One region of the Pseudarthrobacter linnaei genome, then DNA from elsewhere that is predicted to be linked to it. Evidence: riboswitches for the same ligand, from Rfam matches in the RefSeq annotation. Region 1 holds a riboswitch; each other region holds the start of a gene.

Region 1 (7,564 bases):
TGGCAACGCAAAGGACCCCTGCCACGTGGCAGGGGTCCTTTGCGTTGCTAGCAGTTGTTGTCTTAGCCGCCGACGCGGATGAAGACCGGGCCGGAACCGACGTTGACGCTCTGCAGGGAGGTGGTTCCACCGTTCCAGCCGCCGTGAACAGCCTTGCCGTTGCCGACGTAAACGGCGATGTGGGCCAGGCCCGCTCCGCCGTTCTGGTAGTAGGCGAGGTCGCCCGGCAGTGCCGCGGCAGCGCTCACGGTGCGGCCGAGGGACAGGTACCCTGCCGGCCAGCCGTGGTAGTTGATGCCCGCGGCAGCCAGCGAGTTCGTGGCGAGTGCGGTGCAGTCCTGGCCAACGCCGAGCTGGGCGTAGGCGGCAGCGGCGATCGTGGCGCCCATGCCGCTGGCGACGGCCGGAGCCGGCGTGGTGGCAGCGGGGGCTGCGGTGGCGCCGACCTTGGTGCTCGCGGTCTTGGCCGTGGCGGCAGTGTTGGCCGTGGAAGTCTCCTGGACCTTCACGACAGGCTTCGGGGCCTCCACGACGGGGGCCGGCGTGGTGGTGACGGCCGGCTTCTCGAAGGAGATCGCGATGGTCGAAGCAGCCGAGATCGTCGCCGGGGCGGCGGACTGGACTTCGAGGGTGGAAGCGGAGGTGGACTCGCGCTGGACGTTGGCCTCGGCAGCGTTGGCCGCGATACCGCTGGTCAGGACGAGGCCGGAGGCGGCAGCGATAACTGCGGCCTGGCGACCCATGCCACCGGCGTTGTCGCCGACGGCCTTGGCAATGACGGCCAGCGAGTTGGTCTTGGTGACCTCGGCGCGGTGCCGTGCGTTTGCACGAGTAGTCATTAAGTTCTCTCTTTCGTGATCCTGGGTCCGCGCTTTTCAGGCGCGGGCTGAGGACGCTCCGGCATCTTGGGGGTACGCCGGATCGCCCCGAAATGGGTTACTTAGCGAAGGGTGTACTGCGAAGACGCGCCAAAAGCGGGAACTGCTTGCAGGTGCATGGCCTGCGGGCCGGACTCGGCAGAGATTGAGCCGGCGGTGTGAGATCCGTTCCGGGCGCCACAAAGGGCACCACGGAGGGTGGATTTCAGCGGGCTCGTTAGAGCCGCGCAAGCGCGGTGACGCGCAGCATTGTGGCGTGAAGACACGAAAGTAGCCTCTCCCAATGCCTGCGAGGTGAGCTGTCGGATTCGGATGGGAGTCACCCGGCCGCGCTGCTTCCTGGGAAGCTTTTGCGACTTAACCCCAAGGCCTTCTTTCGAAGGCCAAAATTGGTTCCCCCGCCCCTGCCAGACGATGTAATGCGAACGGACCTTGAGCGGTGGCAGAGCTAGGCAATCCACTCAAGAGCGCCAACTTCGGAAAAGTTGGCGTGAGTCAAACGGTACAGCAGTTCGGGCTCAATGTCACATTCAGATCACGGCGTGTCACAGGAATGCGAGAGTGTCCCATCGGCTCGGTTAGAGCCAGCCGGTCGGGTCGACGACTTCGCCGTTGACCATGACCTCGAAGTGAAGGTGGCAGCCCGTAGAGGCGCCCGTGGTGCCGCTCATCGCCACGGCTGCGCCGCGGAGGACCTGCTGGCCCACCTTGACGCTGGCGGAGGACAAGTGGTTGTAGGTGGTCTCCAGGCCGTTGCCGTGGTCGATCACCACACGGTTTCCGCCACCGTAGGGATGCCATCCCGTGAAGGTCACCGTGCCGCTGGCGGCCGCAAGGACGGCAGTGCCGCACTGGGCAGCGTAGTCCTGGCCGCGGTGGAATTCCCCGGAGCCGCCGGTGATGGGGCTGACGCGGTATCCGAAGGGCGACGCCGTCTTCAGCTGGCCCAAGGGCGCCCCGAGGCTGCCCGTGGAGGCGGCGCGCGTGATGGAGCCGGCCGACTGGGCGCTCAGCAACTGCTTGAGCTTGCCGTCCGGGTCACTTTGGGTCGTGACGGCGGTGCGGTTGAAGTCGATTTTGGCCTCGGCGGCGGTCACATCCGGCTGGACTGCGGCAGAGATGGATCCGGCGTTTGACCCGGTGTCCGTGGCCATCACGGGGCTGGTGGCGGGAACAGCCACAGTGAGGACCAGTCCCGTGGCAGCCAGTGCTATTCCGGCTTTTTGCCCCACTCCACTGGCGGCGGCGAAGTCCGTTACCTGGCGGAACGGGCTGCGGCGGCCTCTGCGTTCGTCGCGGTGCGCGTCACGTGGGCGGTCTGCCGGTACGGCGACGGCCGGGCGCGGCTCCGGAGCGGGGCCGGTCGCACGACGGCGGCCCCTGACGATCTGGGTGGTCAAAAAGGTTCCTCTCTGAAGAGCCTGCGGAGTTAGCTGTCGGATTCGGGTCAGAGAGATCAAAGACCCGGTCCGCCGTGGCAAGCATCCAGGCACAGAGGCATCAAAGGACGTCCCCGGTCAAGTGTGCTTGCCGCTGACGGACTTCACCCCAAGGCTGTTGCACAGCCGGAAGTGGTTCCCCCGCCCCTGCCAGAAGGTGGTTCTGCGACTGATCCGCTGGCAGAGCTCGGCTTCGGATCAGATAACGCTTTGGTATCGGTACTAGTCTTCAACTATAGGCGATTAAGCCGTCCAGTGATAAATCCGTTATCGCCCTGTGGACATCTCATGGGAGGTCCCACGAGTTCATGGAGGTCCCGGGAGCTACCCTGTGAGCGGCGGCTAACCGAGGGTGACAAAGACGTGCGCCGCCACCTCGGGCGGGAGCTCCAGGGCACCCTCGATGTCGGGCACCCGCACTGAGATGTACTCCCCCACGCGCTCCAGCGACACCAGTGCGCCGGGGCGGATGCCGCCCTCATCAAGCTGGACGAGCAGTTCCGGTTCCACCTGGATGGGCTCGGCAAGGCGACTGACCATGATCCGGGAATCCGGACCGTAACCGGCCATGGCCTCCAGCAGGTTCACGACGTCGTCGGCATAGGGCTGGGAGGGCAGTCCACCCAGCTCCGCGAGGCCCGGAATCGGGTTGCCATAGGGCGAAACGGTGGGATGGTTCAGCAGTTCGAAGATTCGCCGCTCCACCCGCTCACTCATGACGTGTTCCCAGCGGCAGGCTTCCTCATGGACGTAAGCCCAGTCGAGGCCGATCACATCAGCCAGCAACCGCTCGGCAAGGCGGTGCTTGCGCATGACTTCGATGGCACGCTTCCGGCCTGTTTCCGTCAGTTCCAGGTGGCGGTCGCCCGAAACAACCACGAGCCCGTCGCGTTCCATCCGGCCGACGGTCTGGGACACTGTGGGGCCGGAGTGACGCAGCCGTTCGGCGATGCGGGCGCGGAGGGCGACGATGTTTTCTTCTTCAAGTTCCAGAATGGTCCGAAGATACATCTCGGTTGTATCGATCAGATCCGTCATTCAGCTCAGCTCCTAGAGCGCCGTCCTTGCGTGTTCCCACCGTACCGCGTGCTGCAGGCGCCCTGGCGGGGTCCGCCGTACGTTCGCAGGCCAGCTTAGCCTATTTTGAATTACTCCTGATAATCTCAGTGACCGGACTATGACGGGCTTTTTGCCGCCCCCGCCGGGCATTCAGGCAGAATGAAACGCAAGGCTCCGCTGCAGCCACGCTGCCGGGCCACCTCCCGAGCCGCCCTTTTTGTACCAGCCGAAAATTGGAGCCACTGTGAGCGACACCAGCATCACGATTCCCGCAAACCTCCTGCCCAAGGACGGCCGGTTCGGCGCCGGACCGTCCAAGGTCCGTCGGGAGCAGATGGAAGCCCTCGCCGCGGCGTCGCAGCTGCTGGGAACCTCCCACCGCCAGGCGCCGGTCAAGAACCTCGTGGGATCGGTCCGGAGCGGGCTCAGCCAGTTCTTCCGCGCCCCCGAGGGATATGAAGTCATTCTGGGCGTCGGCGGATCGACGGCGTTCTGGGACATCGCGAGCTTCGGCCTGGTGGAGAACAAGGCCCAGCACTTGTCCTTTGGCGAGTTTGGCTCGAAGTTCGCCTCCGCCACCAACAAGGCACCTTTCCTTGCGGAGTCCAGCATCATCAAATCCGAACCGGGCACCCGCCCGGCGGCCAGGGCCGAAGCCGGCGTCGACGTCTATGCCTGGCCGCAGAACGAGACTTCCACCGGCGTTGCCGCACCGGTCCGGCGTGTGGCTGGCGCCGATGCAGGCTCCCTCGTCCTGGTTGACGCCACCTCGGCTGCCGGCGGGCTGGATGTCGACGTCGCCGAAGCGGACGTCTACTACTTCGCCCCGCAGAAGAACTTTGCCTCCGACGGCGGCCTGTGGCTTGGCCTGTTCTCCCCGGCGGCGCTGGAACGAGCGGCGCGGATCAAGGCCGGCGGCCGCTGGATCCCGGACTTCCTGGACCTTCAGACGGCGATTGACAACTCGCGGCTGAACCAGACCTACAACACCCCGGCCCTGGCCACGCTGGTCACTCTCGATGCCCAGGTGCAGTGGCTCAACGCGAACGGCGGATTGGACTTCGCCTCGGCACGGACGGCGGATTCGGCCGGCCGCATCTACCGCTGGGCCGAGGCCTCGGAGTACGCCATGCCGTTCGTGGCAAAGGCCGAGGAACGCTCCAACGTCATCGCGACGATCGACTTCGATGACTCCATCGACGCCGCAGCGATCGCTAAGGTGCTCCGCGCCAACGGCATCGTTGACACCGAGCCGTACCGCAAGCTGGGCCGCAACCAGCTCCGCATCGCGACCTTCGTGGCGATCGAGCCGGACGATGTGTCTGCGCTGCTGGAGTGCATCGACTTCGTGGTGGGCGAGCTGAAGAAGTAACTCTCCAGGCCAGCGCGGCGCCAGGGCGTTAGCGTTTGACGGGCGGCCGCCGGCGTCCGGGCGTCCGACGGCGCCGTCCGGTTTTAGTCCCGGGCGTCGCCGTTGGCGTCGGGGCCGCTTGAGGTCTCCGGGCCGGCGGACACCACACGGAAGTGGCGCAGCCCCCGGGCGCGCCGGTCGAACCGGATCCGCAGCTGCCTGGCCCGGACAATCCACACGAGTCCGATCAGGGCCGCGAGCAGGCCGGAGGCGGCGGCGACGCTCAGGGACCAGCGGGGACCGGCGGCGTTGGCGACCCACCCCACGAACGGAGCCCCGATGGGTGTGCCCCCCATAAAGATCGCCATGTAGAGCGCCATCACCCGGCCGCGCATCACGGGGTCCGTGGTGGTCTGCACGTAGCCGTTGGCGCTCGTCACCATGGTGATGGCGAAGAGTCCCACCGGCACCAGCGCCACGCCGAACCAGAAGTAGCTGGGGGCCAACGCCGCGATGCCGGAGGCGACGCCGAAGGCTCCGGCCGCTCCGAAGATGATCCGCAGCCGGGGCTTCTTGCGGCCCGCGGACAGCAGGGCGCCGGCGACGGAGCCGATGGCCATAATGGAATTCATCAGCCCGAAGGCGCTGGCATCGAGGCCGAATTCCGTGCCGACCATGGCCGCGATGAACAGCACGAAGTTCAGTCCCAGGGTCCCGACGATAAAGACCGCGACCAGTACCACCACGATGTCCGGGCGGAACCGCACGTAGCGCAGCCCCTCGCGGATCCGGCCCTTGCCGGCCGCGGCCCGGGGCAGCTGGCGCAGCGAGGCGGTGGGAATCTTCCACAGGCTGAGCAGCAACGCCACGAACGTCAGGGTGTTGATCAGGAAGACCCAGCCGGGGCCGACGGCGACCGTGAGGATGCCGGCCACCGCAGGCCCGATCATGCGGGCCACGTTAAAGGATGCGCTGTTGAGCGCTACCGCATTGGGCAGGTAGTCGTCGCGGACCAATTCAGAGACGAAGGTCTGCCGCACCGGGGCGTCGAAGGCGGACACCACGCCGAGCAGCAGCGCGAAGCCGTAGACATGCCAGAGCTGCGCGGCCCCGGATACCACCAGGACGCCCAGCCCTGCACTCAGCACCGCCATCGCGGACTGGGTCAGGATAAGCACCTGTCTGCGGTTGAAGCGGTCGGCCAGCAGCCCGGCCACAGGGGCGAGGAAGAGCTGGGGTCCGAGCTGCAGGGCCATTGTGATGCCCATGGCGCTGGCATCGTGGTCGGTCAGGTGGTCAAAGACCAGCCAGTCCTGGGCAGTGCGCTGCATCCAGGTCCCGATGTTGGAGATCACCGCGCCGATGAACCAGATCCGGTAGTTCAGGATGTGCAGGGATTTGAAGGTGGACATCATGTCCAGCCCTCACTGTGCGGCATCCCGGATGGTTCCAACCGTTAGTCAGCCTGCGCAGCGGGCAGCTCGTCGTCGGGGGCGTCCTCGATAGCCCCGCCCGGGACGTCGTCGTCGTCGTCGTCGTCGTCGTCAACATCGTCGGCGTCGTACTCGTCGCCGGCACCGTCCGCGTTGCCGTCTGCATCGTCGGAGTCGTCTTCGGGCACGTCGTCGTCCGAGTCGGCGTCGGACTCAGCGGCGTCGAGCGCGTCCAGGGGCGCGTCGTCGTCCGAGTCGGCGTCGGACTCAGCGGCGTCGAGCGCGTCCAGGGGCGCGTCGGCTCCGGCGGCGTCCTCCGGCGGTGCGGTACCTGCGGCTGCCGTGAGTTCGTCCTCGCCCTGTTCGTCGCCGGGGCGGACACGTTCGGCCCACGGGACCCAAACGGGTGCCAGGATCGAGTCCTCGGAGGGCAAAAGCCCCAGTTCGTCGACCGTCACAACCTTGGACCGGGAGTTCCGGGTGAGCACGGCATACCACTGCCAGCCCCCATAGCCGGCCAGCTTTGACTCGAACAGGTGCGTGACCAGGCGGTCGCCCTCACTCTTGGCCGCGAGGTGCCGGCCGATCTGTTCGGCGGGGGCGATGCCCTCGATGGCGGCGCGGGCGACGTCGACGGCGGCGGCCAGGAAGGCATCGGGCTTGCCGGTGCGCCAGGCGGGTACCCCGGCGCGCGGCTTGCTGCCCTCTTTGGTTCCGGCTTTTTTGTCCCCGGCGGCCCGGGAGGCGGTCTGATCAGTTTCCGGAGTCATCCCAGAACCCTACGCGTCCAGCTCGTCGGCAACCTTACGCAGGGCGACGGCGATCGCCTTGCCCTTGTTGCCTTCCGGGTACTTGCCCGCGGACAGGGTTCCGGACAGGTTGTCCAGCACGGAGACGAGATCCTGCACCAGCGGGGCGAGATCCTTTGCGCTGGGCCGCTTGGCCTTGGCGATGGACGGTGTCTTGTCCAGCACGCGCAGGCCCAGGGCCTGGGCGCCCTTGCGGCCGTCGGCCACGCCGAATTCAACCCGGGTGCCGGCCTTCAGGTCGATTACGCCCTCCGGCAGCGCGGACTTTGGCAGGAAGACTTCCTGGCCGTCCTCGCCCGCGAGGAATCCGAAGCCCTTTTCCTTGTCATACCACTTGACCTTGCCGGTAGGCACGTAATCAACCTTCTTCGTTCTGCTGGTGACACGGCCGGCGGTCATCGCATCCGCATTGATATGCGGGGTCAGGGTGTGACTGCCAGGACCGTGTTGGTCTGTTCCTTCAAGGTTATCCTGCCCGGCCCACTTTGGTCGTTTGGGGCGCGGGACAAGCCGGGCTGTTAGCGTTAGCTCCATGACTCCACTGCGTTTCCGGCGGCCACTGTTGATTGTCGCGGCTGCCGCCGCCGTGCTGTCG
Region 2 (7,564 bases), on a different contig from region 1:
CCCGACGCCGATGATCGCCTTCCAGCTCACCCCGGGCTTGCGGATGAAGAAAATGCAGGGAAAGACCACCAGGGTGAACCTCATGGCCACGAACAGCAGCGGCGGCATCTCCGCTCCGTCCGGGTGCAGGCCAAGATCGATCGCGACGAAGTTGACGCCCCACAGGACGGCGACGAGCAGGGCCAGGGCGGAATGACGAGGGTTCACCCTGCCACTATGCCGGTTCCGGCCGGCGCCCGCGGCCGGAACCGGCCTGTGTGCCGGAGATTAAGTGGCGTGTGAATCGTCAGAGGTTCCGGGGGTTGTCACCGCGGGGCTCGTCAGTGCGGGCCGGTCCTTGGGGCGCAGGCGCCGGGGGGACCTGGCTGCCGCCCGGAGTGGTGTCCTGCCCGGCGGAAGGGGTCCGGGTGCTGCGGTCCCGGCGCGACTCTTCGGTGCCGGCGGCTTCCCCGGGCGCCTGGTTCCGGCCCTGGGCATCGCGCTCGGTGGTGACGACGTCAGGGTCCAGCTCGTCAGCCTTCCGCAGCTGTTCCTGCGCGCCGGCGCGGACCTTTTCGGCCTCTTGCTGCCGTGCGCTGGCTTCTTCCCGCAGTCGCTCGGCCTCGACTTCTGCCTGCTTGGCGTCGGCTTCGGCCCGGGACGCCTGCGCTTCGCGCTCCCTGGCGCCGATCTGTTCGGTCTTGGCCTGTTCACGCATTTCAACCGCCTTGTTGCGGTTCGCCTCCACCTTGCGCTTACGGCTGAGCATGGTTACGACCACGACGATCGCGATCACCACAACGACGCCGATGATGAGCCCTATGAGCTGTCCTGAATCCACGATGATTCCGCCTTTTCTCCCGATCGCCATAAGTCCACGAGTAAACAGCATCAGTAAACCGCAGAATCGCCTGTATGACTATGCATCCGGGAATCGGGCAGGGGCGCAGGGCGCAGTGCGCCGGGGCGCTATTTCGCCCGGGGAACCTTGAAGTGCGTGAGCCTCGCGTCCTGGCCATCGAGTTCGGCCCAGGACTTCTCGGTTTCCATGATGGTCAGCGCGCTCGTGGGGTACCGCGTGGCGGCGTCCATGTAGGCGTCGTGGTTGGAGTCCCGGGACGCTAAGTGCATGGCAAGGTCCTGCACACCGGGCATGTGCGAGATCACCATGAGGGTGGTCACGGTATCCGGGACGTGGTTGATGACGGTCAGCATCCGCTTCGCCGAGGCCGCATAGAGCCCGTCCTCGAGTTTCGGCGTCGGAGCCTTGGCGCCGAGTTCGCTGCACACCCAGGTGCACGTCTGCCGGGTGCGCAGGGCGCTGGAGCAGAGGATGAAATCGGGGACCACGGCATGCTTCAGCAGCCATTTTCCGGCCTGCGGGGCATCGCGGTGGCCGCGTTCTTCGAGCGGACGGTCGTGGTCCGCGACGCCGCCGGGCCAGTCCGACTTGGCATGGCGCATGATCACCAGCCGTTTGATGTGATGGGCGCTCATGGATCAATCCTAATGCGGCGGCTGATCCCCGAGTACGCCTCCCACGGGCAGCCGCTCGGTCGTCAAGGGCAAAGGTCACTTCCAGCACAACGTGCCAGGCCACGACGGCGCCGCCGCTGATTGCATCCTTCTGTTCCTTCACCTACGCTCCGGTGGCATGCGCAGGGTCTTGTTCGCCCGGTCGATGCCCTCCCTGGTGGCAGCATCGAACGAGGTCTTGGTGGGCGCGCGGGCAGAACCTAGATGGAGTATTCCGGAGCGGCCCAGACGACAACTTCCGGGTGCTCATAGAAGCGGTAGCCCTGGCCGCGGACGGTGCGCACGGTGTTGGCGAGACGGCCGAGCTTGGAGCGCAGGCGGCGGATGTGAACGTCGATGGTCCGCTCGTTGGGCACCTCTTCGGCATTGCGCCACAGGCCCTCAAGCAGCTCGTCACGGCCCACGGTGCGGGTGCCGTTCTCGACGAGGTAGTTGAGGAGTTCGAACTCCTTGAACGTGAGGTTCAGGGATTCGCCGTCGAGCGCCACCTCGCGGCGGGCAAGGTCGATCAGCACGCCGGAAGGACGCGGGTCCTGCGGCTGCTGCAGGCGGGCGGCGTCGGACCGCTGGCGGGCGCCGACAGTGGGGTCACCGAAGGTGGAACGGACGACGTCGAGCGCGGAGCCCGGGGCGCCGGCCGGGGCGACGGCGACGGCAGCGTAGCTTTCGGCGCCGGAGACCAGCGACTGGGCGTAGGCCCGGATTTCCTGGGCCAGTTTGGCAATGGACGTCCCGGCGGCCGCGGCGGTTTCCTCGTCGATCCCCATGTAAAGGACGAAACCGCGGGCGACGTTGTCGTTCGGGACGGGACGGACGGGGCTGCCGTCGCCCGGAGCAATCACAGGGGCCGGGGCCGGTGCCGGCGGAACAGCGCGGAGCTGTCCGTAGGAGTTGGGGTTGTAGCCCTGCGGGTCATAGCCCGGGGCGGGGAAGCTGTTGCCGGATCCAACGGGGGCGAAGGATGCCCGGCCGCCGAAGCCCTGGCGGATACCGGAGGCCTGGCCGGCCTTACTGGCGTTACGGACGGAGATGTGGACGTATCCGGATGCAACTGACATGGATTGCTTACCTCAATGTGAATGGCCGTCATCGCGGCTCGAATGCTGTTTTTCCCGCAATGAAAACTGGGGAGGGCGCCCGACGCTGGGCTGGGGGCGAATGCCTAGAAACCTTTGGGATGTAAAAGTTAGGCGTGCATTCGACAACAGTGCTTCTCGGTATCAGCGGGTGCACTGATCCAAAAAACTGCGGCTGCAGGTGCTGTTGAGTTCTTGTTCACAATTGAAGTGTGCAACGTAACAATGAAAACTTGCAAGTAACAATGAACGCCAAAGTCCACGATATGAGACAAAACGCGCAAATGTAGTGCAGATCACAATTCATCGGCATCAATAAATATTCGAGCGTCCTGGTCAATGGACGCCGTATCTGCCCGCGTCGCCGAACTTAATTCGAGCGACCCCGCCGATTGGCCGGAATCATTCACTGTAAGCCGAGCCGGGCAGACTCTTCGCCTACTTAGCATTGGAAGTCCAGCGTTCCACAGAGTGGTCACCCTCGGGCAAGGAAAATTCGGGGCCCGCCGGCAGTCCCCGGAATATCCAGCTCGCTAGGCTGGGATTCACAGACGCCACACAGGATCCCCAAAGCCGCACCTAACCGGCAGATCGGAGAGTTGTCCCATGGCCACTTCGCACTCCATGACCAACAATCTCCCCCAGCTCACCCATCCGGACGGCTCCCCCATCCGCGCCCTGGTCGTGGACGATGAACCCAGTCTCTCCGAACTCATGAGCATGGGTCTGCGGATGGCGGGATGGTCCGTTGCTGTCGCAGCCGACGGCCCCGAAGCAGTGAAGCTCGCCAAGGATTTCCGGCCCGACGTACTGGTGCTCGATGTGATGCTGCCCGGATTCGACGGCGTTGAACTGCTGGGCAGGATCCGCGCCTTCGCGCCGGAGGTGCCTGCCTTGTTCCTGACAGCAAAGGACGCTGTCCAGGACCGCATCACCGGGCTGGCAGCGGGCGGGGACGACTACGTAACCAAGCCGTTCAGCATGGAAGAAGTGCTGCTGCGGCTGCACCGGCTGGTCCAGCGTTCCGGAGTGGCTGCGATGGATACCGCCGAACTCGTCGTCGGGGACCTCGTCCTGAACGTCGACACGAGGGAGGTCCGGCGCGCGGGCGAAGAACTGCACCTCACGGCCACCCAGTTCGAGCTGCTGCGCTATCTCATGGAGAACCCGAAACGGGTCGTCAGCAAGGCCCAGATCCTGGACCGGGTCTGGGATTACGACTTCGGCGGGCAGGCCAACATCGTGGAACTCTATATCTCCTACCTTCGCAAGAAGGTCGACGCCAGCCACCCACCCATGATCCACACCGTGCGCGGCGCCGGCTACGTCCTGAAACCGGCGGACTGATCCGTGCCTGAAGGCACAGCCGAGGTCCGCCCCTCCAGGCCCAACTGGCGCAACCCGTCCACCTGGCACCTCCGCACCCGGCTTGTCCTCGTCACGATGGCCCTGCTCGTTGCGATCTGCGGGGCCGTCGGTATCGTCAGCTATGCCTCAATGGACTTCTTCCTGACCAAACAGCTCGACACCCAGCTGGAGCAGGCCGCGGTCCGCGCCCGCGAGTTTGGCCGTTCCGGCCGCTTCGACCCCCTCGAGGCGCGGGGACAGGCCATCGGCACCCTGACCGCGAGAATCGAAAACGATTCAGTCCGCAGCGCCGGTTTCCTCGCCGGGGATGCCACCCGGGAATCCCTCACCGCCGAAGACGACGAGGCGCTCCTGGGGCTCACCCCGTGGGGCGAGCCGGTCGACCGGACCTTGTCCGCCGGAGCCTACCGGCTCGTTGCCGCCGTGACCCCGGGCGGCGCAGTGATCGTGACCGGCCTTCCGCTCGCTGAGAAGCAGAACACGCTGGCCACCATGGTCTGGACCATGGTGGTCGTCTCCACGGGCGGGCTCCTGGTCATCGGGCTGGCCGGGACGGCACTGATCCGCCGGACCATGAAACCGCTCGATCAGCTCTCCGGGGTGGCGACACAGGTCTCCCGGCTGCCGCTCGACGCCGGAGAAGTGGGACTTGCCGTGCGCGTGCCGGCGTCCGCAGCGCATCCGGGCACCGAAGTGGGAAGTGTTGGCCATGCCCTGAACATGATGCTGGACAACGTCTCCAATGCACTGGAAGCGCGGCAGAAGAGCGAGATGAAGGTCCGCCAGTTCGTCGCGGATGCCTCGCATGAGCTGCGCACGCCCCTGACCGCCATCCGCGGCTACACCGAATTGATGCGGATGACCGAACACTTCACCCCTGACGGCCAGCAGTCCCTGGCCCGGGTGCAGAGCCAGTCCGAACGCATGACCACCCTGGTGGAGGACCTGCTCCTGCTCGCCCGGCTGGATGAAGGCCAGCCGCTCCGGCTCAGCGAAGTGGACCTCACCCAACTGGCCATCGAAACAGTCAGCGACGAGAAGGTCATGGCCCCGGACCGGGTCTGGCACCTGGAGCTCCCGGAAGAGCCTGTGGTGGTCCGCGGTGACGCGACCCAACTGCGTCAGGTGCTGGCCAACCTGCTCTCCAACGCGCGGAAACACGCGGGCCCCGGCACGACGGTGGTGACCGGCGTGAAGCGGTCCGCGGACGGACACGCCGTGGTGACCGTGACGGACAACGGACCCGGGATAGCCCCCGAGTTCGTGGACCGGGTCTTTGCACGTTTCACCCGCGCGGACGCTTCGCGCACGAATCCGGTAGCCCTCACGACGCCGGCACCCGACGGGGGATTCTTTCCGCGGCGTCCGCTGCACCCGCCGCGGACGCCACGGGCATCCGCCGGCGTGGCCACCACCGCCCCGGCCACGAGCGCTTCCGCCGAGGGAACCAGCGGGCTGGGGCTGTCGATCGTGCAGTCGATTGTCCAGGCCCATGGCGGGACCGTCAGTGTGGCCTCCATGCCCGGCCGGACCGAGTTCACCGTTCGGCTGCCGGAGACTCCACCCGCCGCCTGAAGAACCGTCGTCGCTGGTCAGGGCGCAAGCCGACCCGCCGCCGCCGCGCAGCCTGTTACCAAAATGTGACTTAGCCGTCCACTTCCTGTACGGTTTTTAGGTACGGCCATCACTTGGGCCGCATATCCGGATGTACGCCAAGCTCTGCCGCCTCCCGGATTCCGCTGGACAGGCAGAGGCGGGGGACCCAGAGTTCCCGGGCATTTGTGCATATTGCGCCCTTGGGGTGAAGCCGACACGTGAGATTCCGTGCGGCCGGGTGACCTCACCCGAACCCGACAGCTAACTCCGCAGGCGTCGAGAGGCATTCATGACTGAACCCAAGGCACAATCGCGCCCTGACGGAACCGCAGACTCCACCAGCTCCAAGCGGTCGCGCCGCCGCGCCGCCGGACCGGCGAAGCCGGCGCCAGCACTGGCCCGGTTTGCCCGCCACGCCGGCTCGACCGGACGCCGGGTGGCCGTTGCCGTTGCCGCCTGCGCGGTGCTCGTGGGGGCTGGCGCGGCCGGCCAGGCGTCCGAGACGGCGGCCCGCCATGCCGATGCGGGCAGTTCCACGCAGGCAGCCGCCACGGCGGATCCGCTGACGCACCTTGACTTTGAACGTGTCCGGGTTGAGAACCAGGCCGTCACCCGTACCGTTGACGCCGCGGCCCAGCCGGCCGCGATGGCGCCGGCCGAAGCGCCGGCCCCGGCCGCTGCCGCGCCCCCGACCCCGGCCCCTCCGGCCCCTCCCGCTCGGCCCGCTCCCACTCCCGAGCCCGCCCCCGCACCGGCACCGGCGCCGGCCCCCGTTGCCATCAATGATCCCGCCGGCGCCCAGGCGTACGCGGCCAGCCGGCTGGGCTCCTACGGCTGGGCCCCGAGCCAGATGCCCTGCCTGATGAAGCTCTGGACCAAGGAATCGGACTGGGAAACGACCGCAACGAATCCGACGAGCGGCGCCTACGGCGTGGTCCAGTCGCTGCCGGCCGAGAAGATGGCCAGCGCGGGCGCCGACTACCGGACCAACTACCGGACCCAGATCAACTGGGGCCTGGAGTACGTCAAGGATCGTTACGGCTCACCGTGTGGCGCCCTGAACTTCCACTACGCCAACAACTGGTACTAAAACACCCGGCACAGCCAGACCAGCCTGCCTAGCCGGTGGGATGGTTGGGGATGTACTGCACCGCCCATTTGTTGCCGTCGGGATCGGCGAAGTAGACAAAATGCCCCCAGTCCTGCACGTCGACGTCGCTGACTTCCACGCCGTGGTCCCTGAGTTGCCGGTGGGCGGACTGGATGTCGCTGACCACGAGTTGAAGGCTGGGGGCGGTGCCCGGCGGGGCGTCCTTGAGGCCCTCGCCGATGGCGATCGAGCAGCCGGAGCCCGGTGGGGTCAGCTGGACGAATCGGATGCCGTCCGTGGGCCGCTCGTCGAAGTCGGCCTGGAAGCCCACCTTGTTGACGTAGAAATCCTTAGCGCGGTCCACATCGGACACGGGAACAAAAACAAGTTCAAGTTTCCAGTCCATGGGGCTCAGGCTAGTATCGGGCAGGGCAATCCGGTAGGCCGGGCCCCTTTGCGGGAGCCCGCCTGGGGACGCGCCCGCGAGGGCGGGTCCGACCCCGGGCGGCTGGCTTAGCCGGCCACGCCGTAGAGGCGGTCGCCCGCGTCGCCCAGGCCCGGCACGATGTAGGACTTCTCGTTGAGCTTCTCATCGATCGAGGCGAGCACAATCGTCACGTTGGCGTCCGCGAGCTCTTCTTCCAGCTTCGCGAGGCCTTCAGGGGCGGCGAGCAGGCAGATGCAGGTGACATCGGAGGCGCCGCGCTTGAAGAGGAACTTGATGGCTTCGCGCAATGTGCCGCCGGTAGCGAGCATGGGGTCCAGGACGAAGATCTGGCGGTCCGTGAGGTCCTCGGGGAGGCGCTCTGCGTAGGTGATGATGTCCAGGGTCTCTTCGTCGCGGGCCATGCCCAGGAATCCGACCTCGGCTGTGGGGACCAGCTTGGTCATGCCCTCGAGCATGCCGAGTCCGGCACGG
Region 3 (7,564 bases), on a different contig from region 1:
CGGCCACCACGGCCCGAAGCGAGGGGTTGCCCGTCCCGGTCTCGATGGCGCGTACGGTGCGCACCGAGGTCCCGGCCAGGTGGGCCAGGTCCTCCTGCGTGATGCCGGCATCCTTGCGGGCGTTCCGGATGCTGGCTCCAATCGACAACACATCACCCATTGGGCTTCTCCATTCGGCAGGATGTTGCCGGTTGCGGCTGACCACTCCTCCTATCGTGGCGCGGACGTCCATTTTCGGCAAGATGCTGCCGGTGCGGCGCCCGTGGCCCGCTCGGCGGCGGCGGGTCCTGCGGACGGCAATATGCTGCCGCCCGGCGTCGGACGGTCCCTCCCCTGCCGCGGCGGCAGGGTGCGGCGTACGCTGGAACCCCGGCCGGCAGTGAACCGAAGGAGCCCGTCATGCGTAAGGTCGTCTTTATGATGCAGGTGTCCCTGGACGGATTCTTCGAGGGCCCGGAGCAGGATCTGAGCTGGCACCTGGTCGATGATGAACTGCACCGCCACTTCAACGACGAGCTCCGGACCATGGGCGCTTTCCTGGACGGGCGCGTCACCTATGAGCTGATGGCCGACTTCTGGCCGACGGCGGACCAGGACCCCTCCAGCCCCGCCCCGCTGGTCGAGTTCGCGGGGATCTGGCGGGACATGCCCAAAATTGTCTACTCCAGAACCCTGGCGTCGGCCGGCTGGAACACCGAGGTCGTGCACAACGTCATCGCCGAGGAAGTGGCCAGGCTCAAGGAGGAACCCGGCGGGGATCTGGCCCTGGGCGGCGCCGATCTGGCGGCGTCGTTCCGGCGGCTCGGGCTGATCGACGAGTACCGGATCTATGTGCACCCGGTCCTGATCGGACTGGGCAAGGCCCTGTTCCAGGAGATGGATGCGGTGACGCCGCTCAGGCTGCTGGAGACCCGCACCTTCGGCAACGGCGTGGTGCTGCTGCGGTATTCAGTGGAGCCGGACGCAGGGCACGCAGAAGGCCGGTGATCGGCTGCCCCCGAGGCAACCGATCGACCGGCCTTCGACGTGCTGCCAGCGGTGCTGCTAGCCGGCGCGGACGAACGTCACTGGGCCCGTGGCGGTCAGCCAGGACATCGGGTGCGTCATGGTGGCGTTGACGCCGTTCATGCCGCCGCTGATGGCCTGGCCGTTGCCGGCGTAGATGGCGACGTGACCGGACTGGACGATGATGTCGCCGGGCTGGGGTGCCGCGACGACCTTGCCATACTTCAGGAAGGCCTGCGGGCCGATGTCGCCCACCGGGATGCCGGCAGAGTTCAGGGCCTTTTCCACTACCGCGGTGCAGTCCTGGGTGATGCCGATCTGGCCGTACGCCACGGCCAGCAGGGTGGCGTTCACTCCACCCGCTGCCGGGGCAGCGGCGGGGGCGGGGGCGGCCTGGACCTTCACGGTCGCCTTGGCGGCGGCAGCCGGGGCGGGTGCTGCCGGGGCGGGTGCTGCCGGGGCCTTCGGAGCGGCCACGGGCTTGGGCGCCTCGATCACGGGCGCCGGGGTCGTCTCCACGACCGGGCGCTCGAAGGTGATCTGCACCGCGGAGTCCGCCAGGACCGGCGCGGAGACCTGACCCTTGACGTCAACGGACGACGCCGGTGCGGAGTCGCGCTCGGTCGGAGCGTCGGCTGCATTCGCGGCCATGGCGCCGCTGAGCACCATTCCGGAAGCGGCTACAAGTACTGCGGCCTGGCGGCCAACGGTGCCGGCGGTGCGGCGTTTGCTGCGAAGATCGGCGCGTTTGGGCGCACGGGTATTGACAAAAGTCATTAAAAGAACCTCTCCCAATGCCTGCGAGGTGAGCTGTCGGATTCGGATGGGAGGCACCCGGCCGCACGCTGGCCCGTTCATGACGGGCCGTGCGGCTTCACCCCAAGACCCCTGGAGAACAGCGGGTCAAAATTGGTTTCCCCGTCTCTGCCGGACGTTGCTGCGAGTTATCCCCAGGCCGCGGCAGAGTTAGGCAATCGGCTGGGAAGAGCCCGTCTCGGAAACAACAGGCACCTAACAACGGTAACGGAATGATTACGGGCTGTCACATCCAGCTCAGGCCGGCCAGTGGTCGCCGTAGTGCGAGGACGCCGCCGGAACCGGCCCCAGGCATAGGATGATGCCATCACCGTTCCCCCGAAGCGGAGGCCCGAAAATGAACAGTCCCGACGTCACCAGGCACTGTGTCGCCATTTGCCAGCTGAGCAGTCAGCCGCCGGAGGACTTCAGTGTCAACACCGAACTGCTGGTGCTGGAAAACGGGGAGGTTCATGTCTCCACCTGGGACGCTGAACCCCGCGACGGAGGCTTCGACGTGCATGTCCTGAACGACCGCGTGGACGCCCTCGGCTTTATGGTGATCACCGACTGGGAGTTCTTCGACGAAAAGGCCTATGCCGTGGTGGAACGCCGGCCGGGAAGCTAGGCCCCATCCCATTCCGGCGGCAGACCCTGATAAACCTCCGGTTCCGATCTCCGGCGGGATTTTGGCGTCCTGCAGGCGTCATTTGATGACGCCCTGCCGGTAGGAAGTGGAAAGTATTATCGGAACGGCCACAGGTGTGAACCGTAGCGGTATTTGGCATTGTTCCGTGAGACCGAAATGGCAGGTCCGGGACAATGCTGGTCAATTAGTTGGACGCAAACCATCGACTAGTTGGACGCAAACCACCGACGAAAAGGTTGTGGCCGCCGCGTCTGCCCCCGCGGTTCTCATGTTGGCCCTGGCCAGACGGGTCTTCAGCATTCCGTGCACCGACTATCGGATCGATCGAGGGCACCGAGACCGGAAAGTTAATCCTGCGCCCAAGGGAATATTCAAAGTCCCGACGCCGCTATGGCCGCAACGACGATGGCTGAGCCAGCAAGTTTGTTGAGTCGACCGGTTTTCGCGCGAGCAGACACGGATGATAAAGAAATTGCGTTTCCCCCAACTTTGTTAGGGGGATTGATTCTAACCGCAGCCTGCTGCCGAGTGAATGCCCCATGAGGGAGCGATAGATACCGTTTCATGGAACAGAAGCAGAGGGCAAGTGATCTATGGACGGTCGTTCGTGACGGCTTGGGTCCCCCCTCGCTGGCATGCCAGAGCAACTCCCTGCAACTAGACGACTCGGTCGCGCCGGGCGAAGGTCAGGTGGATGACGCCGCTGGGTGAGGGTGCTGCCTCGATGTGGAAGCGTTGCTCGAGTCCTTCGAGGCGGTCCCAGAGTCGCTCGCCGCGGCCGAGGAGGATCGGCACGAGGACAATGTGCATCTGGTCGATCAGATCAGCTTCAAGGAACTGGCGGATCGTGGTGACGCCGCCTCCGATACGCACATCGCCGCCGGGCGCGAGGGCCAGTGCCTGCTCAAGCGCTTCGGCGGGTTCGGCGTCCACGAAGTGGAAGGTGGTGCCGCCGTTCATGGTCAGTGGCGGGCGCGGGTGGTGGGTGAGGATGACCACCGGGGTGTGGAAGGGCGGGTTGTCGCCCCACCAGCCCTGCCACGCCTCGTCGGCCCACGGGCCGCGCTGAGGCCCGAACTTGTTGCGGCCCATGATTTCCACGCCGATGCCGGGGGCCCACCGGCTGGCGAAGGTTTCGTCGATTCCGTTGGAGCCCTCCTCCTTCTCGCCATTCAATGCCATCTGCTTAATGGAGTGCGTCGGAAGGGCCCATTGCATCAGGCGTATCCCGGCGTGCCCGAAGGGTGCGTCCAGCTCCTGCCCCTCACCGGTACCGAATCCGTCGAGCGAGACGGAGAAGTTGTGAACGCGAACGAGTGACATGGTGCTCCCTGGTCGTGGTCGGGCGCCGGAGGCGACGCGCGAAACGGTCAGCCTCAACCGCTGGCAGTCTGCAATCGCTGCGCCGACCGTAGCGCAGGGTGCTGGAAACCTGCAAGCAGTTTCCGGAGGTGCATGGTGCCAAAACCGCGGTCGGGCTGACCGTTGGAGCGTCCTGGTGCTGCGTGATGGGATGTTGGCGGTCGCCGCCAACTCCGTGAGTTTCAGTCCGGGTCGAAGGAAGGGATCGCCCAGGACATCCTTGCTGACCGTCTTAGGAGGCTCGCCGACGCGGGACTCCTAACCCGTGACGCTGCCCGTGACGGCCAGCGGGCGCGGTACTCCTCACCGAGGCAGCCCTCCAAATCGTGCCCGTGTTCGCGCAGCTCACCAACGCCACAGCCGGTCGGCCCCAATTGGATCGGCAATAACAGCGAACTGACGGCACCGGCGTATTCGACGGCTCAGAATTCCAGATCCGGGCGGTGCCTGGCCGTCTCGGCAAGCACGAGGGAGACCGCCCCGGCGGCGACCCCGCCGTCCTCGTCCTCGTGGTTCTGCCGGCCGGCGCCGGCAGCACCAGACGGGCGTGGCGCACGAACCGGGGCCAGTCCCCCGTGCCGGCCCGGAGAGCGCGGAGCGGGGACAGCAGGGCGGCCCGGCGCAGCCAGACGTCGGGATCCCGCGCCCACCGGTCCAGGACACTGTCCGCGCGCACCCTGCCGACGACGTCGAGCCCCTCGATCAGGGGACCAACAACGTCGATGGCGAGCGGATCGACGAGGGCGGCCAGCCGTGCGCTCCGTACGAAGCCCTCGATCCGGGTCAGGTCCGTGTTCGTCAGCAGGCTGACGCGGGATTGCAGGAGCACGACGGCGGCGAGGCGGCGCTCGTAGACGGGCACCTCCCACAGCTCGGAGCTGAGCGCGGTGACGTCATCGTGCGGCAGCCCCGGGTGGCGGCGGAGGGCATCGCGGACCGTTCCACGCACGGCTCCGACGGATGTGCCGTAGTACCGGTGGCCGCCGCCGTGACGTGCCTCGGCCTCCTCCGCGCGGCTCCACGACGACTCACGCTGAAGCGCGAGATCTATGAAGTCGCCGGGATCGCTCATGGGGATATTCTCCCGCATACCGCGGCTCCGGAGGCTGCAGCCTGTGCCCGGCGCCCCTACTGCCCGGGTGCCCGGTAGCTCGGTGTTTTCTTCGCCGCGTCGTCAAGATCCTCCAGCGTCATGAGCGGTTTCAGACGCACATTCACGGATCCCGTCGAATTGATCATGAGCGACAGCGCAGCGGCGTCGGAGGGCTCCGGGACCTCGAAGACGCCCAGCACGTCGGTCTCCCCGAAGGCGTAGTAGAAGCACTCGAGCGAGCCTCCGACGGATTTGAGGGCGTCTACGAGCGCATCGCGGCGCTTTGTTCCGCCTTCGCGCATGAGGCCTTTAACGCCCTCGCCCACGTAGTTCGCTTCGAACAGATACTTGGCCATGGTTCTTTTCCGTCCCTTAATGTCCAGGATTCGGGCACCCGCAGGTGTGTCCAGATATCGTGGCGGGCGGGTCCCGGAGTTGGTCCCCAGAGTGGGGCTGTGGCCACATCCTAGGCTCTCGCGTCGCGCCATTACAACGGTTTGCGGGTTGAGTTGCCGGCCCCAGACACCGACCCGGGTTGCGCCGGCCGTTCGCAGCCTAGGAAGCCTTAGGCCGGACCACGAGGACAGGACACGGTGCATGGGTAGTAATCTGGGTGGCAGCCGATCCCAGGTCCAGGCCGGGAAAACCGCCGTGCCCGCGAGCGCCGACGACGACAAGATCCGCGTCCTTGGCGGCCTTGATTATTGCTGACGCCGCAGAATCACTGTGAACGATCTGCCCGGTGGCGGCCGCCCCCTCCTTTTCAGCGGTCTTCAGGGCATCGGCCTGGACCGTCTCGGCGATTTGTTGTGGGGAATCCTCGGTTACGATCTCGCCGGCGGCCGTTTCGAGTACTGCCGGAAACCAGGACAGCGGCGGCTTGCTCCAGACCGTGACCAGACGGATCTGGCCGTTGCGCAGCTTGGCTTCGTCCATGGCCCACTTCAGTGCATTTTGCGAATTCCTGGAACCGTCAAAACCAACCACAATCACGAACGAGCCTGTACTGGTCATTGTCTTTCCAATCCCTAGCCTCGGGGCAGCCTGGATCTTTCAGTCTCGATGACCGTGAAAGTCAGTGTCAAGGTCCGCGCAATCGCCGTGGACCCCCCTGAGGTTCCCGGCAAAGTTGAACCACAGACCCTATGACAACGCGCACGGAGCCTCTAGTCTCTTGCCATGGGAGTTGGGGGCGGATGTCGGCGGCGGGATTCCCGCCGTCATGGGCGGGATTGCGTGGGCCGCGCGGCGCGACGGCGTGCGAGCGGCTCATGAAGACCGACACATCCCCTGGCCATGACAATTACGACGCCTTTCTGGCGAGGCTGGACGCTGCCACAACAAGCTTGAGCACGCGGGCGGCGTCGCTGGAGAAGGCACTGGCGGCCGTTTCGTTGCTCCTGGGCCCTTACGAATCCGCCGTCACGAACTGGGAACGACGGCGACTCCACGTCAGCGGGCAACTCGACCGGCACTCCGGGTCGCCGCAGTCCTACACCGCACTGGGCGAACTCCACGACGTGGCGGTCAACATGGAAGCGATGTTCCGGGACCGTGCCCAGCGCATCAGGGACAAGTTATCGGCCCTGCAAGGTCGCCGCGAGGCAATCGAGAGGTCACTGCTGGAACTGGAACTGAGCAGGGACAAACTGGCGTCGTCCCGGCTGCTTTCAGAGGACCGCGAAAAACTCAGCGCGGTCTTTTCCGCCCTCGCCGGTCCCACCGTGACCACCTCGGCCCTGCCCGACCGGGGCCTGCTGAGCGATCTCAGGGAAGCACGCAGGGCGGTCGTCCTGGCGGAAGCGCTGATGGAAGTGAAGGGGTACTAATCATGGACAATTCACGGCACGGTCAGTCCCGGCAGAACACTGTCGCCCTGGTCCGTTGGTCCAGGAAACCCGGCGAGAATCCCCTGGTCCGGTTCGTTATGTTCAGCGTCTTCGCTTTGATCCTTTGCCTCATCCTGATGATTTTCATTCACGGCCTGCGGAGTTTCGGGGCCGCTGTGTTGTTCACGGTCATCGTCGCGGCGGTACTGACGGGTCCCGTGGTCTCGCGTCGAAGGGCCTTCATGACGGGGCTGACCACGAGGGTTAACGACACGATCGCCGAGGTGACGGGCAACCCTGGTGACCAGCTGTCAGTCAAGGAATTCCGGCGTATGGTCAAGAGCGGCGAGCATCTGCCCCTCCCCGTTGGCGGGGTGCCTGGGCTGAACCTGCACGTGGAACGGGTGGCACCGGTGGAGACGGAAGCCCCGGAGAAATGGTTCGCAGTTTTCACCGTGGTCCCACCCGATATCGGGACCGCCAGTTTCGATCGGCTGGTTGCCGCCGCGAACGACGCGCACCCCGGTACCGCCGGCACCAACGGTTCCTAGGCTGCTGGCGCGGGGTTCAGGCCCCTGGCACGGGGTTCAGGCCCCTGGCATACGCGGCCTGACCGGCGTGCTGGAGGCAATCGGCAATCGTGCTGATCAGCCGCACACCAAGCGTGACGGGCGGATCCCAGCGGGTGTCGACGATGCGGTCGAAGTCCGCATCGCCGAGGCTGGCCAGGAACTCCACGGTCTGCCGGTGAACGGCCTCGTGGTAGTCGAGCAGGAGCCCGGGAGGCGCCTTCACGGCGTCGACCTGGCTGCTGGAATGGCCGTAGCCGGT
Region 4 (5,524 bases), on a different contig from region 1:
ATCTCCGCGGCAGCCCACACCCATATGTGTTCCTCGACGCCATCTACTGCAAGGCCCGCATCGGGCACCGCGTCGTGTCGCAGGGGATCGTGGTCGCCTTCGGCGTGGCCGCGGACGGGCGCCGGCAAGTTCTGGGTTTCGACGTCGGTGACCCGGCGGGGTCGGCCGCCAAGGTCCTTCCCAGCTTCTCTGCGTTTGCTGAGGGAGTCGGTGACGCGTTCGCGCTTGATCTCGTGATCTATTTGCGCGAGAGCGGCCATGACCGTGAACAGCATCGACCCCATGTGTGTTGTCGTGTCGACGTCGCCACCGCCGAGGCTTAATTCCCTTCGTCGTTGAACTCTGCGGCGAGTACGTGATCGAGTTGGGGGAGGACGTGTTGGCCTTCCTAGCCAGGGATCTGCCAGGGCGACCGGTTCTTCAGAGGGTCTACAACCTATTTGCCAATGAGAATACCCAGTTCATCAGCCTTACAGAACAGAGGGCTGCCAGCTATTAGCTGGATGATTACCGACCCGAGATGAGTATCCCCAGTTGGTGGCCTGAAGACTCTGGCACTCTTGTCTGGCTGATCCGGCCGTCTGTCGGTCGGGTCGTCTCCCCAAGTATCTCAAATACGATCGATTACTGAGACGGTGGTGCGGCTTGTCGGGGCGCGTTAGGACCACCGAGGATGTCGTTTTCAGAAGTCGTCTGCACTCGCTCCCGCGGAATTCCGGGGTAGTGCAGGCGAGTACGGACATGGAGATGTCACAAGTCCCCTGCACGGAATTGCATTCCGCTCAATAGTCCTCTGCACCAACCGTCACTTTTCAGAAGTCGCCTGCACCAAACAGCAGCGACTATTGCGTCGAAGGCGCCGTCGCGCCTGCTGCCGGGACCCACCGGTAGAGCGTCGGGACGGAGACGCCGAGGCTCGTGGCCACTTCCCGGGGCGGTGTTCCCTGGTTGAGTAGTTTGCGGGCTGAGCGGATCTTGGCTTCCGTCATGATGCGTTTGCGGCCGCCGACCCGTCCCTGTTCGCGCGCGGCCAGCAGCCCGGCTTGGGTGCGTTCGACCATGAGCTCCCGTTCCATCTGGGCCAGGGATGCCATCACGTTGAAGAAAAAGCGCCCGGAAGCCGTGGTGGTATCGATCGCGTCGGTGAGGCTGACGAAGCCTACCCCGCGGTTGTTTAGGCCGCCGGCGAAGTCCAGGAGGTCTTTCACGCTCCGGCCCAGGCGGTCTAGCTTCCACACCACCAGGGTGTCACCGTCGCGCAGGGTGTCCAGCGCCTGGTCGAGTCCGGGGCGGTGAGACTTGGTGCCGCTGATCGTGTCTTCGTAGATTTTGTCGCATCCGGCCTTCTTTAGGGCGTCGATCTGCAAGCCCAGGTTCTGGTCCCGGGTGGAGACTCGGGCGTAGCCGATGCGGTGTGCTGTCACGGGGTGTTCTCTTCTCAAAACTCAGTCCGGTGCGTTGGTTCGACTGTACCGTTTTGAGAACTATTTGTGAGAACGACCGGCCCTGAGCTCGGGTTTTCGTCTCAACGGCGGTTTTCCGCAGAAAGATGCCCGTTTGCAACAGCTCGCTGGGAACGCCGCGATTTTCAAATCAACCTGTTCTTGAAATCCTTCGTTTGCGAGAGCCGTCGGGCGGGTCGGCTGGTCCGGTGGGCGTTCCTCAGTTGGACCGGCTTGTAGCCATGGCTTTTTCGACGTCCGCGCGACAGCAGTCCGCGCCAAGCAGCCCTGAGTCAATCCTGCCAAATACGACTGTTTCCGCTACAAACCATCAGGCGCGTTCAAAAGCCGGCGCCCAAGCGCAGACTCACGGGGCGCTGGCTCCCTGCGGTGATCGACGCCGGTCAAATATAACGAATTTGTAACTTATGCGAACCGTTCGCTACGCTTGAAGAAACATACCCTCAACGGGTATGGATACGACCGCTTCGCCAAACCCCGCCGGCGGTCAGTGACCTTTGATCTCTTCAAGGCGGGGGCGGAGGACCCACTTACGGTGTGCCATGATGCGCCTGGGGTGAAGCCGACCCTGCGACCGCGCGTTGAACGCGACCCGCAGAGCGGCCGGACAGTCCACTCGTCCGAATCCGACAGCTAACTTCGCCGGCGTCGAGAGGACCACTATCTTGTCTGCCCAGCCCAGCCACGGCCGTCGCCGTGCCGTTCCCGACTCCAAACCCCGCCGCGTTCCATTTTTACAGGAGCCGACATTCCGGCTCCGCAGCCAACAACTGGGTGTCGCGGCCGCCGTGACGGGGATGATTGCCCTCACTGCACTTTCGGCCGCCCACGCGGATCCGGGTGCCCATTCCACGTCCCAGGACCGGGCCGCCGCAACCGCAGCTTCCCCCGTGGAAGCCGCCGTCTCGGCAGCGCCCGGCGCGGTCCTGATCTTCGACAAGCCGGCAGTGACCTCCCAGCCCGCTCCTGCACCGGCTGCGCGGGAACGGCCCGCGGGAACGGTCCCGGCGCCTGTAGTCCCTGCGGGCTCAAGTGTGGACGCTGCCACAGCGGCCGGGCCGAAGGGCTTGCGGGCACCGCTGGCATCGATGAAGGTCAGTTCCCCCTTCGGGTTGAGGGTCAGCCCCATCACCGGGGCAGCCAGCGAAATGCACACAGGTATCGATCTGACCGGAGCGTGCGCGACGCCGGTTTTCGCTGCCGGCGCCGGTACGGTGACCGAGGCCGGCTGGAGTCCGTATGGCGGAGGAAACCGGATTGTCATCGACCACGGGAATAGTATGAAAACCACCTATAACCACTTGGCTAGCATCGGTGTTTCCGTCAGGCAAGTCCTGGCGCAGGGGCAGCAGATCGCTGGGGTCGGTACGACAGGTGCCTCTACGGGCTGCCATCTCCATTTCGAGGTCATGGTCGACGGACAGACCGTCGATCCGGCATCCTTCATTGCCCAAGCCCCAAGGCGATAGATCGACGACTGATCGTGCCAACAAACGGTCCTCGATGAAAACCCGCTCATGTCTCGAGAGGGACCGCCGGGAGCCCTTGCTAGGGAAATAGGAAGGGGCCGGGGAGGACCAGCGTGGCTCGGTATATGTCCGCCCACTCCCGCGGCATCACGGTACCGGGATTCGTTCAAGAGCCGTGTGCCGATCTTGCGGAGGACGATGGCTTCTTGCGACAGGCATGACTTCCTGCGGTTCGGCATCGTCGGCCCAGCGGGACCGGGGCTGTGATGGGTCTGCGGTCCGATGTTTCGTTCAGGCGGATACCGTTCGGGCCGTCCTGGTGGGCTCCGTTCAGACTGACATTTTTACCTGTTTATGGCGGTTTGAGTGGGGACCGGTTCTGCAGTCTGAGTTGGGCCCACTTCGCGGCTCGCCGGTGATGAATCGCAGTTTTCCGTTGAGCCCATCCCACGGTTGATTCCATCAGAGGTTGTTCCCAACGGTGGAAGGCAGTGATGGCATCAGGGTGGGCCGATGCGACTTCTCACCGGACTTCGATGGCACCCATCATGCCGAGGTCCTCGTGGTCCAGGATGTGGCAGTGGTAGGCCGAGCGGCCGCGGAAGTCCTTGAAAGCCACCCTGACTTTCACACGGCCGTTGGCGGGTACGTTCACCACATCCTGCCAGATGGGGGTGTTCGTCCCTTGGCCGTTTTCCTCGATGATTTGCATCGGCCAGACATGCAGGTGGAACGGGTGATCCATGGGACTGGTGTTGATCAGCGTCCATTCCTCCACATCCCCGGCCGCGACCGTTGTGTCTGTCCTGGCCTCGTTGAACTCCCTGCCGTTGATGGTGAAACGCATCATGCCCCCGCCCCCGCCCCCGCCCCCGCCTTCGCCCATGCCGATGCCGATGCCCATGCCGGCGTCCAGGACGATCTGACGGCGGGCCGCGACGGCGGCTGACCGAAGGTCGCCCAGCCCCTGTTGAGCAGGCACGGCCGTCAGGGCTGCGACCGGTTCGCCGGCTACCCGGAGGGTGGCCAGTGCGGCGCCGTCCGGCTGATCTGCAGGGTTGCGCGCTCCGGACCCCGTCCCCATCATTCCCGGCATGCTTCCCCGGCTCTGGTAGAGCGCGCGCAGCACGGAGTCCCCGGCCGTGGTGGTCACGAGGAGGTCCGCCCGGTTTCCCGGCGTCAGGAGAAGTTCATCCACGCTCTTGGGTGTCGGGAAGCGGCCGGAGTCCATGCCGAGGAGCTGGAGCTGCTGTCCATCGAGTCGTAGGCGGAGGTAGCGGGACACGCACGTGTTGATGATGCGCCACCGTTCGCGTTGTCCGGGGCGGGCGCTGAATTGCGGGTTGCTTTGACCGTTGACGAGGATCAGTTCACCCTCCCGGCCCATCATTCGTTCCATTGCCGGGACTTCCGGGATGTTCCCCAGGCCGTCCAGGGTGGTGTCCGAAATGACCAGTACCCGTTCCGCACTTGCCTCGATGGGTTCAGGGTCCTCGACGATGATTGCTCCGAAGAGCCCGGCGAAGATCTGATCGGCGACCATGCCGTGGTGGTGGGGGTGATACCAGTACACGCCCGGGGGATGGTCCTCGGGAAGTTTGTATTCGTAGTCGAAGGTGCCGCCGGGGTCCACCGAGACGAAGACGTTGTCCCCGTTGCCCTCCGGGGAAACGTGGAGGCCGTGCACGTGCAGGTTGGTGGCCTGGGTCAGCTTGTTGACGAGCCCGATCTTCAGGACGTCCCCGGCGCGTACGCGCAGTGTCGGGCCGGGGATGCCGCCGTTGTAGCCAAGGGCCGCGGCCTGACGGCCTGCCAGCAGTATCTGTCCGGGTGCGGCTTCGAGCCGTACCTTCAGCTGGCCGTTGGTGCTCCGTTCCTCCGGAGGCTGGGTCAGTTCGCCTCCCGTAACGGGAGTCGTCTGCGAGGTCAGGGTCCAGATCAGCCCGGCACCGCCAGCCGCTGTCCCCGCAATGCCGAGCCCTCCCAGCAGCACCGCCTGGCGGCGGCTGATGGGCTTCACTACGGGCCCTCACCGAGCACTTTGAGGTGTTCGCGGTATTGGTCTGCGGTGAGTTCTCCTCTCGCAAAGCGTTCGTCGAGGATCTGGCGGGCCCTGCTCCCTCCGGCAGGCGGCGGCCCGCCTGGCCCCGGGGGGCCCGGAGGTCCGTATCCATTACGGACGCCGCCGCCAAAGACTCTGACGGCCAGTAACACCAGCAGCGCGATCCCAATGAGTAGCAGAGGAATCCAGAGCCACATCCATCCCATGCCTTGTCCGTAACCCCACATCATGATTTGTGCCTTCCCTTCAAAGAATTATTCCGAGTCTTCGCGCGGCCTCGGCTGACAGCTAGAGTCCGAGGTCCCGGTCCACTCGGGCCGGTTTTCTACGCACCGCAACCGTCGGTGGTAGGCCTCGGCGCAGATCCTGCAGGGCTCGTGTGGTTAGGAGGCGTCGGCGGGACGGAACGTGACTCCGCCGTCGGTGGAGATGACGACCCCGCTGGCCGTGGCGGCCCAGATCGACGGGTCGGCCTGCGGGCCTTTCACTGCCGCGACAGCCTGGACCGTGCCGTCGATTTTGCCCTTTCG

The links. Region 1 has a riboswitch for cyclic di-AMP ahead of ACZYZ3_RS09165 (M23 family metallopeptidase). Riboswitches for the same ligand answer to the same signal wherever they lie in the genome.
Region 2: linked by a shared signal. The riboswitch ahead of ACZYZ3_RS19280 (aggregation-promoting factor C-terminal-like domain-containing protein) and the one ahead of ACZYZ3_RS09165 (M23 family metallopeptidase) in region 1 are both predicted to bind cyclic di-AMP.
Region 3: linked by a shared signal. The riboswitch ahead of ACZYZ3_RS06310 (NlpC/P60 family protein) and the one ahead of ACZYZ3_RS09165 (M23 family metallopeptidase) in region 1 are both predicted to bind cyclic di-AMP.
Region 4: linked by a shared signal. The riboswitch ahead of ACZYZ3_RS20295 (M23 family metallopeptidase) and the one ahead of ACZYZ3_RS09165 (M23 family metallopeptidase) in region 1 are both predicted to bind cyclic di-AMP.

Annotation. Positions count from the first base shown of each region.
Region 1 covers NZ_JBVAYX010000007.1:111,678-119,241, forward strand. The annotation lists gene ACZYZ3_RS09160 (NlpC/P60 family protein) at 63-839, opposite strand; cyclic di-AMP (ydaO/yuaA leader) riboswitch at 1,149-1,319, opposite strand; gene ACZYZ3_RS09165 (M23 family metallopeptidase) at 1,457-2,278, opposite strand; cyclic di-AMP (ydaO/yuaA leader) riboswitch at 2,282-2,490, opposite strand; gene ACZYZ3_RS09170 (iron-dependent transcriptional repressor DtxR) at 2,660-3,355, opposite strand; gene serC (phosphoserine transaminase) at 3,621-4,748, shown strand; gene ACZYZ3_RS09180 (MFS transporter) at 4,832-6,139, opposite strand; partial or broken gene ACZYZ3_RS09185 (DUF3027 domain-containing protein) at 6,358-6,930, opposite strand; gene ACZYZ3_RS09190 (cold-shock protein) at 6,940-7,323, opposite strand; gene ACZYZ3_RS09195 (hypothetical protein) at 7,502-7,564, shown strand, end outside.
Region 2 covers NZ_JBVAYX010000040.1:6,800-14,363, forward strand. The annotation lists gene ACZYZ3_RS19250 (EamA family transporter) at 1-207, opposite strand, end outside; gene ACZYZ3_RS19255 (hypothetical protein) at 287-820, opposite strand; gene ACZYZ3_RS19260 (SixA phosphatase family protein) at 949-1,476, opposite strand; gene ACZYZ3_RS19265 (winged helix-turn-helix domain-containing protein) at 1,716-2,573, opposite strand; gene ACZYZ3_RS19270 (response regulator transcription factor) at 3,198-3,938, shown strand; gene ACZYZ3_RS19275 (sensor histidine kinase) at 3,942-5,534, shown strand; cyclic di-AMP (ydaO/yuaA leader) riboswitch at 5,687-5,843, shown strand; gene ACZYZ3_RS19280 (aggregation-promoting factor C-terminal-like domain-containing protein) at 5,845-6,645, shown strand; gene ACZYZ3_RS19285 (VOC family protein) at 6,674-7,051, opposite strand; gene upp (uracil phosphoribosyltransferase) at 7,159-7,564, opposite strand, start outside.
Region 3 covers NZ_JBVAYX010000004.1:228,992-236,555, reverse strand. The annotation lists gene ACZYZ3_RS06320 (helix-turn-helix transcriptional regulator) at 1-160, opposite strand, end outside; gene ACZYZ3_RS06315 (dihydrofolate reductase family protein) at 400-987, shown strand; gene ACZYZ3_RS06310 (NlpC/P60 family protein) at 1,045-1,782, opposite strand; cyclic di-AMP (ydaO/yuaA leader) riboswitch at 1,787-1,957, opposite strand; gene ACZYZ3_RS06305 (hypothetical protein) at 2,159-2,428, shown strand; gene ACZYZ3_RS06300 (dihydrofolate reductase family protein) at 3,107-3,772, opposite strand; gene ACZYZ3_RS06295 (DNA alkylation repair protein) at 4,044-4,883, opposite strand; gene ACZYZ3_RS06290 (GYD domain-containing protein) at 4,940-5,260, opposite strand; gene ACZYZ3_RS06285 (universal stress protein) at 5,460-5,918, opposite strand; gene ACZYZ3_RS06280 (hypothetical protein) at 6,176-6,733, shown strand; gene ACZYZ3_RS06275 (hypothetical protein) at 6,736-7,284, shown strand; gene ACZYZ3_RS06270 (mycothiol transferase) at 7,301-7,564, opposite strand, start outside.
Region 4 covers NZ_JBVAYX010000054.1:436-5,959, reverse strand. The annotation lists partial or broken gene ACZYZ3_RS20305 (transposase) at 18-152, shown strand; gene ACZYZ3_RS20300 (recombinase family protein) at 843-1,424, opposite strand; cyclic di-AMP (ydaO/yuaA leader) riboswitch at 1,949-2,123, shown strand; gene ACZYZ3_RS20295 (M23 family metallopeptidase) at 2,261-2,932, shown strand; gene ACZYZ3_RS20290 (multicopper oxidase family protein) at 3,456-4,952, opposite strand; gene ACZYZ3_RS20285 (SHOCT domain-containing protein) at 4,952-5,224, opposite strand; partial or broken gene ACZYZ3_RS20280 (F510_1955 family glycosylhydrolase) at 5,378-5,524, opposite strand, start outside.